3 regions of the Streptomyces sp. RKAG293 genome follow, and region 3 is predicted to be linked to each of the others. Evidence: riboswitches for the same ligand, from Rfam matches in the RefSeq annotation. Region 3 holds a riboswitch; each other region holds the start of a gene.

Region 1 (4,846 bases), 590 kb from region 3:
AGCTCGCCCGGCTGAAGGCGTTCCACGCGGCGGAGCTGGCCTTCGGCGAGAAGGACCGGCTGCTGCTGGGCGCGCGGGAGTCCGCGGAGCGGATCCGGGTCACCGGGACCTCCGGCGGCGCCTGGACGCCGCACGGCGCCCGTATACATCCGGTGAAGCTTCTGCAGGGGCTGGCGAAGGCCGTCGAGGCGCTGGGCGTGGTGATCCACGAGTCCACCACGGTGACCGAGATCAAGCCGAAACACGCGATCACCCCGTACGGCACGGTGCGCGCCCCGTACGTGCTGCGCTGCACGGAGGGCTTCACGGCCTCGCTCAAGGGGCAGAAGCGGTCCTGGCTGCCGATGAACTCCTCGATGATCGCCACCGAGCCGCTGCCCCAGCAGGTGTGGGACACCATCGGCTGGGAGGGCCGCGAGACGCTCGGCGACATGGCGCACGCCTACATGTACGCGCAGCGCACGGCCGACGACCGGATCGCGCTGGGCGGCCGCGGGGTGCCGTACCGCTTCGGTTCGCGGACGGACAACGACGGGCGTACGCAGCCGGCCACGGTCGAGGCGCTGCGCGAGATCCTGGTCCGCTTCTTCCCGGCGACCGCCGGCGTGGCGATCGAACATGCCTGGTCAGGGGTGCTGGGCGTGCCGCGCGACTGGTGTGCGAGCGTGGAGCTGGACCGGGCGACCGGGCTCGGCTGGGCGGGCGGCTACGTCGGCAGCGGCGTCGCGACGGCGAACCTGGCGGCGCGGACGCTGCGCGATCTGGTGCAGCTGGACTCGGGTCAGGGCCACGGCACCGACCTCACCGCGCTGCCCTGGGTGGGCCACCGGGTACGGCGCTGGGAGCCGGAGCCGTTCCGCTGGATCGGTGTGCACGGAATGTACGCGGCCTACCGCGGCGCGGACCGCCGTGAGCTGTCCGGGCGCAGCAGTGAAACGGACCCGGTGGCACGCGTCGCGGACCGGATCTCCGGGCGGCACTGAAACGGATTCCGGGGGCGGTGCCGAGCCGGATCCCGGGCGATGGCGCAGCCGCCCCAACACCCGGCATGGCCTGAAGAATCCGGTCCGCGAGGGGCGGCACCATGCAGCCGCCGCCAGTTAACCTTCCGTTCACCCGGACTCCGTACGGTCGCCACCGCCACTGTCCGATCAAACGATTGCCTGGGTACATGGAACACATCACGCTCCTGATCGGAATCGTGATCGTGACCGCTCTCGTGTTTGATTTCACGAACGGTTTCCACGACACCGCCAACGCGATGGCCACCACCATCTCCACCGGCGCACTCAAGCCCAAGACGGCGGTGGCCATGTCCGCCGTGCTGAACCTCGTCGGCGCCTTCCTGTCCGTGGAAGTCGCCAAGACCATCTCCGGCGGCATCATCGACGAGAGCGCGGGGATCCGGCCGGAAGTCATCTTCGCGGGCCTGGTCGGCGCCATCGTCTGGAACATGCTGACCTGGCTGGCCGGGCTCCCGTCCAGCTCCTCCCACGCACTGTTCGGCGGCCTCATCGGCGCGACCCTGGTCTCCGTCGGCGCCCATGGCGTCAACGGCGACAAGGTCGTCATGAAGGTCCTGATCCCGGCGCTCGCCGCCCCGGTCGTCGCGGGCCTGGCGGCGATGCTCGCCACCAAGCTCACCTACCGGATCGGCCGCAACAGCGACCCGAAGGCGACCGCCAAGGGCTACCGGGCCGGGCAGATCGCCTCGGCCGGCCTGGTCTCGCTCGCGCACGGCACCAACGACGCGCAGAAGACGATGGGCGTCATCACCCTCGCCCTGATCACCGGCGGAGTCGTCGCCCCGCACGCCGACCCGCCGATGTGGGTCATCGTCTCGGCCGGCACCGCCATCGCGCTCGGCACCTACCTCGGCGGCTGGCGCATCATCCGCACGATGGGCAAGGGCCTCACCGACATCGAGGCGCCGCAGGGCTTCGCCGCCCAGACCGGCGCCGCGGCCACCATCCTGGCCTCCTCGCACCTCGGTTTCGCGCTCTCCACCACCCAGGTCTGCTCGGGCTCCGTGATGGGTTCCGGTGTCGGCCGCAAGGGCGCGGTGGTCCGCTGGAGCACCGCGGGCCGCATGGTCGCCGCCTGGGGCCTGACGCTGCCCGCCGCCGGCCTGGTCGCCGCCGGTGCCGCGCTGCTGGCCGGCCAGGGCGCGTGGGGCATCGCCGGGGTCGCCGTCCTGGCGCTCGCCGCCTGCACCGCGATCTGGCTCGCCTCGCGCCGCAAGCCGATCGACCACAGCAACGTCAACGAGCTCCCGGTCGAGCCGCAGGGTGCGGTCACCGCCGCCATCGCGGCCGTCAGCCCGCCGCCCGCCGGACCCGTCGCACCGCTCGCCGCGACCATCCCGGCTCCCGCGGCCGTCGCCACCCCCGTCGCCACCCCCGTCGACGCCGCACCGGCCACGGCCTGATCCCGGCCCGGAAGGAATCAGCACCATGCAGATCGACTGGCAGGCCCTCGGTACCGTCCTCGGCGTCACCCTCGCGGTGACCATCGGGCTGGTGGGCGTCTTCACCCTCGGCATCGTCGGGCTCGCCAAGCGCGGGTCCGCCACCGACGGAACGGCCGCCTCCGGCGGTTCCGCCGTCCTGACCAGGACCGGCGCCTACGCGTGCTTCGCGCTCTGCGCGGCGGCGGTGGCGTACGGCATCTTCCTGATCGTCGCCTGATCCTCTTCCGAGCACCGTGCGCCGACGGCGCAGGCCCGCATCCGCGAACCCGCGGGTGTGGGCCTTCGCACATCTTCCGTCGCAGGTCAACAGCGAGTTGACGGGGTTCGCGGCACGTGGTGGACTGCCCGGTGCCATACGGCGGTAGGAGAGGAAGTCCGGTGTGAATCCGGCGCGGTCCCGCCACTGTCACCGGGGAGTGCACCCCCACCAGAACGTCAGCGCCGAGCGATCGGCCGGACGGTCGGGGGTGCGCGGATCCGGGAGCCAGGAGACTCTCAACCGCCGGTCACGTCGAACCAGGGCGCGGACCCTGAGTGAGGACTCCTGCCATGCCCGGCCGCCGTCGTACTCCACCGGATCCCCAGGCCCTGTCCCGTCGAGGCGTGACGGCGGGCTGACACCGTGCGAGCCGGACACGCCTTCGCGTGCGGCGCCGCTCTCGGCCAGCTCGGCGACCTGATCGCGGGCGATCCACGCCGCGGCCACCCGGTCGCCGTGTTCGGCCGCGCCGCGACCGCCGCCGAACGCCGGCTGTGGCGCGACCACCGCGGCCACGGCGCGCTGTACACCGCGCTGTGCGCGGGCGGCGCGACCGCCGCCGCCGCGCTGGCCGCACGGGCCGTACGCCCCTCCCCCGCCGCCACCATCGCCCTGACCGCGGCCGCCACCTGGTCGGTGCTGGGCGGCACCTCGCTGGGCCGTGAAGCGCTGGCCGTCGCCGCGGCGCTGGAGGCGGGCGACCTCGAAGCGGCCCGCGAGCGGCTGCCGAACCTGTGCGGCCGCGACCCGCAGGCCCTGGACGCCGGGCAGATCGCGCGGGCGGTCGTGGAGTCCGTGGCCGAGAACACCTCAGACGCGGTCGTCGGCGCCCTGGTGTGGGGCGCGGCGGCCGGCGTGCCGGGGCTCGTCGGCTTCCGTGCCGTCAACACCCTGGACGCGATGGCCGGTCACAAGTCGCCGCGCTACCGCCGGTTCGGCTGGGCCTCCGCCCGCCTCGACGACGTCGCCGGCTGGCCCGGCGCCCGGCTGACCGCCGTCCTCGCCACGCTCGCCGGACCCGATCCGCGCGGCGCGCTACGCGCCTGGCGCCGGGACGCCGCCGGCCACCCCAGCCCCAACGCGGGCCCGGTGGAAGCCTCCTTCGCGGGCGCACTGGGCGTCCGGCTCGGCGGCACCCTCGCCTACGCCGGCCGCGTGGAGCACCGCGCCGTACTGGGCGCCGGCAACCGGCCGCCCGAAGTCGCCGACATCGCCCGCGCCGTACGGCTCTCGCGCCGCGTCGGCCTGCTGGCGCTGGCGGTCTGCGCCGGCGGACGGCTGGCCGTCACCGCGCTGTCGGCATCCACCGAGGAGGGAACCCGATGAGCGGTACACGCGGCGTGCGCCGCACCGGCGGAGGGCTGCTGGTCGCCGGGACCACGTCCGACGCGGGCAAGAGCGTCGTCACGGCGGGCATCTGCCGCTGGCTGGTCCGGCAGGGCGTGAAGGTCGCGCCCTTCAAGGCGCAGAACATGTCGCTGAACTCGTTCGTGACCCGCGAGGGCGCGGAGATCGGGCGGGCGCAGGCCATGCAGGCGCAGGCGGCCCGGGTCGAGCCGACGGCGCTGATGAACCCGGTGCTGCTCAAGCCCGGCAGCGACAGCAGCAGCCAAGTGGTGCTGCTCGGCAAGCCGGTGGGAGAGATGAGCGCCCGCGGCTACCACGGTGGGCCCGAGGGGTCGTCGTCCGCCGGAGGAACACCGTACGGCGGGAAGCAGTCCACGCTGCTCCCCGTCGTCGTGGAGTGCCTGGCCGAACTGCGGGGCACGTATGACGCGGTGATCTGTGAAGGGGCGGGCAGTCCGGCCGAGATCAACCTGCGGCACAACGACATCGTGAACATGGGCCTGGCCCGCGCGGCGCGGCTGCCGGTCGTGGTGGTCGGGGACATCGACCGGGGCGGCGTCTTCGCCTCGTTCTTCGGCACGACGGCCCTGCTGAGCCCCGAGGACCAGGAACTGGTCTGCGGCTACCTCGTCAACAAGTTCCGCGGCGACGTCTCGCTGCTGGAGCCGGGTCTGGACATGCTGCGCGGGCTCACCGGCCGGTCCGTGTACGGCGTGCTGCCGTTCGCGCACGGGCTGGGCATCGACGAGGAGGACGGGCTGCGGGTCTCG
Region 2 (4,846 bases), 1.9 Mb from region 3:
GGGAAGTCCTGACCTCCGGCCAGCCGCGGGTCTTCAGACCGCAGTCCGGGTTGACCCAGAGCCGTTCGGCGGGAATCGCCTCAAGGCCCTTGCGGAGCAGGGCCGCCGCCTCCGCCGCGCTGGGGATCCGGGGGGAGTGGATGTCGTAGACGCCCGGACCGACCTCGCGCGGATAGCCGGCGGTGGCCAGCTCGCCCGCGACCTGCATGTGGGAACGGGCGGCTTCCAGGCTGATGACGTCGGCGTCGAGATCGTCGATGGCCTGGAAGATGTCACCGAACTCCGCGTAGCACATGTGGGTGTGGATCTGGGTGTCGGGACGGACCCCGCCGGCGGTGAGGCGGAAGGCCTCGGTCGCCCAGCCAAGGTACTCGGCATGGCCGTCGGCGCGCAGCGGCAGCGTCTCGCGCAGCGCGGGCTCGTCCACCTGGATCACCGAACTGCCCGCCGCCTCCAGATCGTCGACCTCGTCGCGCAGGGCGAGCGCGACCTGGCGGGCGGTGTCGCCGAGCGGCTGGTCGTCACGGACGAAGGACCAGGCCAGCATGGTGACGGGCCCGGTCAGCATGCCCTTGACCGGGCGGGTGGTGAGGGACTGGGCGAACCGTGTCCAGCGGACCGTCATCGGCTCGGGGCGGGAGATGTCCCCGGCGAGGATCGGCGGCCGGACGTAGCGGGTCCCGTAGGACTGGACCCAGCCGTGCTGGGTGGCGAGGTAGCCGGTCAGCTGCTCGGCGAAGTACTGCACCATGTCGTTGCGTTCGGGCTCGCCGTGCACCAGGACGTCGATGCCGGCCTTCTCCTGGAAGGAGAGGACCTCGCGGATCTCGGCCTCGATACGGGCGTCGTACGCGGCGGTGTCGATGCGCCCGGCCCGCAGCTCGGCCCGTGCGGTGCGCAGTTCGGTGGTCTGCGGGAACGAGCCGATCGTGGTCGTCGGCAGCAGCGGCAGCCCGAGGTGGGCGCGCTGGGCGGCGGCCCGTTCCTCGTAGGGCTGGGAGCGGCGGGCGTCGCTGTCGGTGACGGCCGCGGCGCGGGTTCTGACGGCCGGGTCGTTGGTGAGGGCGGAACCGGCCCGGGAGGCCAGGTCGGCCCGGTTGGCGGCGAGTTCGGCCGCGATCGTGTCGGTGCCCTGGGACAGTCCGCGCGCCAGGGTGACGATCTCGGCGGTCTTCTGCCGGGCGAAGGCCAGCCAGCGGGCGATCTGCGGGTCGATGTCGCGCTCGGCCGTGGCGTCCAGCGGGACGTGCAGCAGGGAGCAGGAGGAGGCGACGTCGACCCGCTCGGCCAGCCCGAGGAGCGTGCCGAGGACGGACAGCGACTTCTCGTAGTCGTTGATCCAGACGTTGCGGCCGTTGACGACACCCGCCAGCAGGCGCTTGCCGGGCAGCCCGCCGACGGCCGCGAGGTCGTCGAGGTTGGCCGCGGCCGGACCGGTGAAGTCCAGCGCCAGCCCGTCGATGGGCGCCTTGGCGAGGATCGGCAGGGCCTCGCCCAGCCGGTCGAAGTAGGACGCGACCAGCAGTTTCGGCCGGTCGGTGAGACCGCCCAGCACACGGTAGGTGCGCGCGGCGGCGTTGAGTTCACCCGGGGTGCGGTCCTGGACCAGGGCCGGCTCGTCGAGCTGCACCCACTCGGCCCCTGCGGCGAGCAGATCCGCGAGCACCTCGGCGTACACGGGCAGCAGCCGGTCGAGGAGCGTCAGCGGTTCGAAGTCCGCCGCGACGCCGGGGGCGGGCTTGGCGAGCAGGAGGTAGGTGACCGGACCGACGAGGACCGGGCGCGCGGAGAGGCCGAGGGCGAGCGCTTCCTTCAGCTCGGCGACCTGCTGGGTCGAGTCGGCGCTGAAGACGGTGTCCGGGCCCAGCTCGGGCACCAGGTAGTGGTAGTTGGTGTCGAACCACTTGGTCATCTCGAGCGGCGCGACGTCCTGCGTGCCGCGGGCCATCGCGAAATAGCCGTCCAGGGCGTCGGCGGCGACCGCGGCGCGGTGCCGGGCCGGAATCGCGCCGACCATGACGCTGGTGTCCAGGACGTGGTCGTAGTACGAGAAGTCGCCGGTCGGGACCTCCTGGATGCCGGCGTCGGCGAGCTGCCGCCAGTTGGTGCGGCGCAGCTCAGCGGCGGCGTCCCGCAGGGCGTCAGCACCGACGTCGCCCTTCCAGTAGCCCTCGATCGCCTTCTTCAGCTCCCGGTTCCGGCCCTGCCGGGGGTAGCCGTGCACGGTCGAGCGTGCGGTGGCGGACGTGCTGGTCATGGAACTCTCCTTCGCGAGTGTCTCCCATAGGACCCCGGGAGAATCGACGGCGCGAAGGGACCACAGACCGGACGGGATCACGTCGCTGAAGCGCCGGAACGCCGCACGTGCCCGCCTGATGTGTACTCCGACCCGCCCTCGAGGTCTCCGGAATCACCGTGCGCCGTTGGGGGCGCGCGGGCAGTGGCAGGTCTTCGGACTCGCGGGCGCGTCTCGTACGGACACGAGACACCTACTGGCCGTCGCTTCCCAGATCCCGGCTCGGGTCCCAGTGCGTATGACGGCGGTCGTTCCCACTCACCGCTGCGGGGCAGTCCCGGAATTCCACCGGGTTCCCTCTTACGACGCGCCTGTCTGGCGGACAGGGCGAACCAGCTGCACCGTCCAGCCTATGGCCAAAGGGGCCGCCGGGTCAGCATTGTTCAGCTACCGGACGGTGAAATGGGACACCGGCTCGTCCCGCCCCGTGGCCCGCTCGAGTACCCGGAAACAGGGGTGGTGCGCGAGGCGCGGCGGGCCGTACGATGCGACCGGTTCCGGCCGTCCGACGGGCGGCGGGGCCGACAATTTCATGCGTCCGCGAGTGGGGAAAGCCGGTGGGAATCCGGCGCTGACCTGCAACCGTGAGCAGCGTTCCGCGCTGCGAGCCGGAGAGCCCGCCGTACGACGTGCACTGCTTCTCACTGTCATGGTCTGCAGCGTGGAGCCCGAACCCCTCCTGGTTCTCCGGCCCCTGCCGCTTCCTTCATGGAACGCGCCAGGGGTTCGACGTGCCGTGGGGGACACGTGCGGGGTCCCGGCGCCGGCCCCGTACGAAAGGCTCTCCATATCGTGCTGCGTACCGCATCCCGGCGCATCGCCCTGGCCGCCGCCGCTCTCGCCTTCACGGCGATCGCTCCCTCGGCGTCCGCCGCGTCCGCCACTCCGGCCACCGCCGCCTCGCTTCCCGTGCTCGTCCGGGTCACGGTCGTCGACACCACCCACACGGTCTTCAACGGCATCGTTCTGACCAGCGGCCATGACGTCACGACCGCCACCGGTGGCACGCACCGGTGCGACGGGACCAACGGCGGCGCCAACCCGGGCCGGGTGGCCACCCCGACCGCGGCGCTCGACGACGCGGCGAGACGGGCGCACTTCTCCTGGGACGGCACCTGGTACCCCTCGTTCGACGACTACGCGGTCAGCCGCATAGCCGCCGACACGGCGGGCGCGAGCGAGTACTGGAACATCTCCGTCAACGGCACGCCGACCCCCGTGGGCGGCTGCCAGTTCCGTATCAGGACCGGTGACAAGGTCGTCTTCACCCTGACCGCGTTCTGACCCCCGGCCCGCCGGGGGCGGCAGCCCGCAGGCCGCCCCCGGCGGCGTCACGCCCCGACCGCATGGTGCAGACTCGATGCCGTGAGAAAGATCTTTGTCATCGGTATCGGCGCGGGCGACCCGGACCATCTGACGCTGCAGGCGGTCAAGGCGCTCAATCAGGCCGACGTGTTCTTCGTGCTGGACAAGGGCGAGGAGAAGTCGGACCTGGTCCAGCTGCGCCACGACATCATCGAACAGCATGTGACGCGCCCGCACCGGCTGGTGTCGGCCCAGGACCCGGACCGGGACCGTACGGCGCCGTCACCGGTCTACGCGTCGGCCGTCGGTGACTGGCGCCATCGCCGGGCCGACATCTACGAGCACTTCATCACCTCGGAGCTGGCGGACGACGAGTGCGGCGCCTTCCTGGTGTGGGGCGATCCCGCCCTGTACGACAGCACCCTGGGCATCCTGGAGGACGTTCTCGGCCGCGGGACGGTCGCGTTCGACTACGAGGTGATCCCCGGCATCAGCAGCGTCGCGGCGCTGGCCGCCAAGCACCGGACCGGGCTGAACCGCCCCGCGCGGCCCGTGCAGATCACCACCGGCAGGCAGCTGGCCGCGGGCTTCCCCGAAGGGGCCGACGACGTCGTCGTCATGCTCGACGCGCACCAGGCCTTCGCGCACCTTCCGGACGGCGGGGACGACGTCACGATCTACTGGGGCGCGTACCTGGGCACACCGGACGAGATCCTCGTCGCGGGACCGCTGCCCGACGTCTCGGACCGCATCCAGACGCTGCGCGCCGAGGCCCGCGCCCGCAAGGGCTGGATCATGGACACCTATCTGCTGCGCAGAACCCCCGCAGGCGACCGCGACGACGGCTGACCCGGCTGCGGGCTACGCCGGCACCTCGTGCAGCCACGCGGCCGCTTCCTCAGGGGTCGCGGCCACGGGCACCCCGTCGGGCACCGGCGGACGGCGGACGACGACGACCGGAACCCCGGCCTCGCGGGCGGCGGTGAGCTTCGCCGCGGTGGCCGGTCCGCCGCTGTCCTTGGTGACGAGGACGTCGATGCGGTGGCGGCGCAGCAGTTCCGCCTCCCCTTCGAGGGTGAAGGGCCCCCGGTCGAGCAGTACTTCCGAGGGCTCCGGCAGTGGTGGCTCCGGGGCGTCGACCGAGCGGACCAGGAACCACAGACCGGTCGTGGCTGCGAACGCGGCCAGCCCCGTCCGGCCCGTGGTCAGGAAGATCCGCCGGCCCAGCCCCGGGAGCAGCGCGGC
Region 3 (4,846 bases):
CGCGGAGGCGGCCGCGGCGAAGCGCTCGGCGATCTCGTCGTAGCGGGAGCGCGGCGCCAGGATCCGGGTCTGGGCCACGCACGCCTGGCCGTTGTTCATCCAGGCGGCCGAGGTGATGCCGGGGACGGCGGTGTCCAGGTCCACGTCCGGGAGGATGACGGCGGCGGACTTGCCGCCCAGTTCCAGGGTGACGCGGGTGAGGTTGCGGGACGCGACCTCCATCACCCGCCGGCCGGCCCCGACCGAGCCGGTGAACGACACCTTGTCGACGCCGGGGTGGCCGACCAGGTACTCGCTGACCTCCCGGTCGGCCGCCACGACCGACAGCACGCCGTCGGGCAGCCCGGCCTCCTTGGTGATCTCGGCCAGCACGTACGCGTCGAGCGGGGTCTCCGGCGACGGCTTCAGTACGACGGTGCAGCCGGTGAGCAGCGCGGGCCCGAGCTTGGCGGCGGCGGTGAACTGCGGGACGTTCCACGGCACCACGGCCGCGACGACCCCGACGGGCTCCCGGCGGACCAGGATCGGGCCGAGGACGCCGGTGCGGTGCTCCTCGTAGGGGAAGTCGCGGGCGACGGTGATCGCCGCGTCCCACACCATCATCGCGCCGAGCGACTGGGCGAGGATGCTCCACGAGTAGGGGGAGCCGTTCTCCGAGCTGATGAGACGGCCTATCTCGTCGTACCGGACGGCGATCGCGTCCTTGATGCGGGTGACGACGGCGATCCGCTCGTCGAGGGTCATCCGCGGCCACGGACCCTCGTCGAACGCCTTGCGGGCCGTGGCGACCGCGCGGTCCACGTCGGCGCGGGAGGCGTGCGGCACCCGCCCGATGACCTGCTCGGTGTGCGGGGAGATGACCTCGATGGTCTCGCTGCCGAGCGGGTCCACCAACTCCCCGCCGATGAACAGCTGTCCGTGTTCGATGAGGTCGGTCATTACTGGTGCCTCCTGCGGGTCGGCCCATACCTGACGCTGTTTCAGAACTGATACCAGTTCTAGTTATAGTGGGCAATGACTTCGTCGGCGAGAGGGGACCAGATGGTGCGCGTGACCGACCACGGCGGAGGGGTCTGGAGCATCCCGGTCCCGATCCCCGACAACCCCCTCGGCCACACGCTCGTCCATCTCCTGGACACCGACCGCGGTCCCGTGCTGATCGACACCGGCTGGGACGACCCGGACTCGTACGCCGCACTGGAGGCCGGTCTCGTCGAGGCGGGCACCTCCGTCGCCGAGGTGCACGGCGTCCTCATCACCCACCACCACCCCGACCACCACGGGCTGTCCGCGCAGGTCCGGGAGGTGTCCGGGGCCTGGATCGCGATGCACGCCGCCGACGCGGACGTGGTGCGCCGCACCCGGTCCGCCGAGCCGGCCCGCTGGATGTCCTTCATGATGGCGAAGCTCATCGCCGCCGGGGCCCCCGAGGAGCACCTCGCCCCGCTGCGCGCCGCCCGCGCCGCCGGCCGGCCGACCACCCTGCCGGGGCTGCGGCCCGCGCTCCCGGACCGGGACATCGAACCCGGCGAGCTCGTGGACCTCGCCGGCCGGCGGCTGCGCGCCATCTGGACGCCCGGCCACACCCCCGGGCACGTCTGCCTGTTCCTGGAGGAGAGCCGGCGGCTGTTCTCCGGCGACCACCTGCTGCCGGGGATCTCCCCGCACATCGGGCTGTACGAGGACCCCGACGACGAGGTCGAGACCGATCCGCTCGGCGACTACCTGGCCTCGCTGGAGCGCATCGGCCGGCTGAACCCCGACGAGGTGCTGCCCGCCCACCAGTACGCGTTCAAGGACGCGGCGGGCCGGGTGCGGGAGCTGCTCGACCACCACGAGGAGCGGCTCGCCGGGCTGGCGGCGCTGATCAGCGACGCACCGCGCACGCCCTGGCAGCTCGCCGAGGTGATGGAGTGGAACCGTCCCTGGGAGCAGATCCCGTTCGGCTCCCGCAACATCGCCGTCTCCGAGGCCGAGGCCCATCTGCGGCGGCTGGTGAAGGCCGGCCGCGCCGAGGCCGTCCCCGGCTCCGACCCGGTCACGTACCAGGCGGTCTGACGGAACGGGCGGCCGGGGCGCGGGCGGGCCGGGACCGGGAGCGGCACCCGCAGGGCATACGATGTTCGGGACAATTCCATCCACGTCCGAGCGGGGGAAGCCGGCGCGAATCCGGCACTGACCCGCAACCGTGAGCCGTCCCCAGGGCAGGGGCGGCGAGTCGGAGTACCCGCGCGGACGGGAGCGGCTCCCGGTCCGGCAGATGCGGCGACGTATCGGCGGTGACCGGCACCGTCGAGGTAACGGAGCCGGAGCCCGGTGCCCCGCGCATGGCGCGGGCTCGCAGCGGTGCGCCCGGCCACGCACCCGCTCAGCGAAAGGCATCAACCCCTCATGAACCTCCGTCGCAGCGCCGCCGCGCTCGCCGCCGCCACCGTGCTCGGTATGGCCGCGGTGCCCGCGGCCTCCGCCGACACCCCGCTGCCGCCGGGTCTCTACGGCACCGGGGACCCGACGTACGACGGGGTGTGGCGGCAGTCGTACGCGCTGCTGGCGCTGGACACCGCCGGGGTGAAGCCGGCCGACAGCGCCGTGGCCTGGCTGACCGGTCAGCAGTGCGCGGACGGCGGCTTCCCGTCGTACCGGGCCGACACGTCGAAGGCCTGCGACGCCAAGACGGAGGACACCAACGCGACGGGCATCGCCGTGCAGGCGCTCACCGCGCTGGGCGACAAGGCCACCACAGACACTGTCGTGAAGAAGGCCACCGACTGGCTGACCTCGGTGCGCAACAAGGACGGCGGCTGGTCGTACAACCCCGGCGGCGCCTCCGACCCGAACTCCACCGGTGTCGTGATCGGCGCGCAGAGCGCTGTCCGGGAGGCCTCGGACAGCCTCAAGGCCTTCCAGTTCGGCTGCGACGCCAAGGCCGCCGACCGCGGCGCCTTCGGCTACCCGATGAACGGCAAGCTCACGGTGAACGCCAAGGCCACCGCCGACGCGGTGCGCGGCGCCCACGGCGCGGGGTTCGTCGTCGCCCCGTCGACCACGAACGTGGTCGCGACCGCCCCGGACTGCGCGTCGCCCGACGCCTACAAGAAGCTCGACGCGGACGGTGCCGCCTCGGCCGGCGGCGCGTACCTGACGACGCAGCTCACCGCGGGCGGCGGCCACCTGACCGCCGTCACGCCGGGCGCGGACAAGCCGACGCCGGACTACGGCACCACCGCCGACGCCGTGATCGCGCTGGCCGCGATCCACCAGCGCGACACGGCGAAGACGTCGTACGACTGGCTCGCGAAGAACTCCGCGACCTGGTCGAAGGGCAACCCCGCGGCCCTGTCCCAGCTGATCCTCGCCGCCCACGCGACGGGCAACGACCCGCGGAGCGCCGGCGGCGCGGACCTCGTCCAGCAGCTGACCAACCTCGGCCCGAAGCCGGCCGCCGCGGCGAGCGCGAGCCCGTCGCCGTCCGACAGGACCGAGAAGAAGGACGACAAGTCCTCCTCGGCCACCTGGTGGATCGTCGGGGTCTTCTTCGTCGCCAGCATCGGCGTCGGGTTCCTCGTCAGCGGCCGCAAGAAGAAGCAGGGCTGATGCCGCGCCCCCGGCTGCGGGTCCTCGCCGTCCTGCTGGCGCTCGGCGCGCTGCTCGCGGTCTCCGCCCTGCCCGCGCAGGCCGCCGCGTACCGCTACTGGTCGTTCTGGCAGCGCTCCGGCGACACCTGGACGTACGCGCAGACCGGTCCCGCGCTGGACCGGCCCGACGACGGGTCGGTGGAGGGCTGGCGCTTCGCGGCCAGCGCCGAGGCGCAGGACTCCTCGAAGCCGCGGGACGTCCCCGGCGCCACGTCGTTCGCCGCGATCTGCACGGGCACCCCGCCCAAGGGCGGCACCAAGCGCATCGCCCTCGTGCTGGACTTCGGCACCGCCGCCGACGCGGGCGGCGGTGCGGCACCGCCCGCGCCGCGTACCGCCTGCGCCCAGGTCCCGGGCGACGCGACGGGCGACGACGCGCTCGCCGCCGTCGCCAAGCCGCTGCGCTACAACTCGGCCGGCATGGTGTGCGCCATCGCCGGCTACCCGAAGGCGGGCTGCGGGGAGCCGGTCGCAGAAGGCTCCGGAGGCTCCGGCACGGCATCGGCGTCGAAGAGCCCCGCGCCGCAGGCGTCGGGCGACGGCGGCGGTGACGGCGGGGGTCCCTCGGTCGGTTGGTTCGCCGGCATCGCCGCCGTCCTCGCCCTCGGCGGGGCGGCCCTCTGGCAGGCCCGCCGCCGGCGCGGATGAACACCGGGGTACGCCGGAACACCGCCGGCCGCGGGGCCGCCGTCGCCACCCGGTCGACGGCGCTGCACGCCGGGGCGTGGTGGCTGTGGGCGCTGGGGCTGGCGACGGCGGCGTCCAGGACCACCAATCCGCTGCTGCTCCTGCTGCTGGTCGCGGTCGCGGGCTATGTGGTCGCCGCCCGCCGCACGGACGCGCCCTGGGCGAAGTCCTACGGGGCGTTCCTGAAGCTGGGACTGGTGGTGCTGGCGATCCGGCTGGCCTTCGCGGTCCTGCTCGGCTCGCCGATCCCGGGGACCTACGTGCTGTTCAGGCTGCCCGAGGTCCCGCTGCCCGACTGGGCGCGGGGGGTCAGGCTGGGCGGGAAGGTGACCGCTGAGGGTCTGCTGTTCGCGCTGTACGACGGCATGAAGCTGGCCACCCTGCTGGTCTGCGTGGGCGCGGCGAACGCGCTCGCCAACCCGGCCCGCCTGCTCAAGTCGCTGCCGGGCGCGCTGTACGAGGCGGGTGTCGCGGTCGTCGTGGCGATGACCTTCGCCCCGAACCTCGTCACCGATGTGCAGCGG

The links. A riboswitch is a leader RNA that binds a small molecule or an ion and turns the genes downstream of it on or off. The one in region 3 is predicted to bind cobalamin.
Region 1: another riboswitch for cobalamin. It lies ahead of LNW72_RS11330 (cobalamin biosynthesis protein); the one in region 3 lies ahead of LNW72_RS14005 (prenyltransferase/squalene oxidase repeat-containing protein).
Region 2: another riboswitch for cobalamin. It lies ahead of metE (5-methyltetrahydropteroyltriglutamate--homocysteine S-methyltransferase); the one in region 3 lies ahead of LNW72_RS14005 (prenyltransferase/squalene oxidase repeat-containing protein).

What each region holds. Positions count from the first base shown of each region.
Region 1 is NZ_JAJOZB010000001.1:2,563,524-2,568,369, forward strand. Features, by position in the region: gene LNW72_RS11315 (FAD-dependent oxidoreductase) at 1-983, shown strand, start outside; gene LNW72_RS11320 (inorganic phosphate transporter) at 1,172-2,428, shown strand; gene LNW72_RS11325 (hypothetical protein) at 2,454-2,687, shown strand; cobalamin riboswitch at 2,837-2,965, shown strand; gene LNW72_RS11330 (cobalamin biosynthesis protein) at 3,093-4,055, shown strand; gene LNW72_RS11335 (cobyric acid synthase) at 4,052-4,846, shown strand, end outside.
Region 2 is NZ_JAJOZB010000001.1:1,299,830-1,304,675, reverse strand. Features, by position in the region: gene metE (5-methyltetrahydropteroyltriglutamate--homocysteine S-methyltransferase) at 1-2,257, opposite strand, end outside; cobalamin riboswitch at 2,442-2,631, opposite strand; cobalamin riboswitch at 2,778-2,936, shown strand; gene LNW72_RS05740 (DUF4430 domain-containing protein) at 3,089-3,580, shown strand; gene cobF (precorrin-6A synthase (deacetylating)) at 3,662-4,450, shown strand; gene LNW72_RS05730 (cobalt-precorrin-6A reductase) at 4,463-4,846, opposite strand, start outside.
Region 3 is NZ_JAJOZB010000001.1:3,151,162-3,156,007, forward strand. Features, by position in the region: gene LNW72_RS13995 (aldehyde dehydrogenase) at 1-939, opposite strand, end outside; gene LNW72_RS14000 (MBL fold metallo-hydrolase) at 1,042-2,058, shown strand; cobalamin riboswitch at 2,124-2,250, shown strand; gene LNW72_RS14005 (prenyltransferase/squalene oxidase repeat-containing protein) at 2,392-3,594, shown strand; gene LNW72_RS14010 (SCO2322 family protein) at 3,594-4,283, shown strand; gene LNW72_RS14015 (CbiQ family ECF transporter T component) at 4,280-4,846, shown strand, end outside.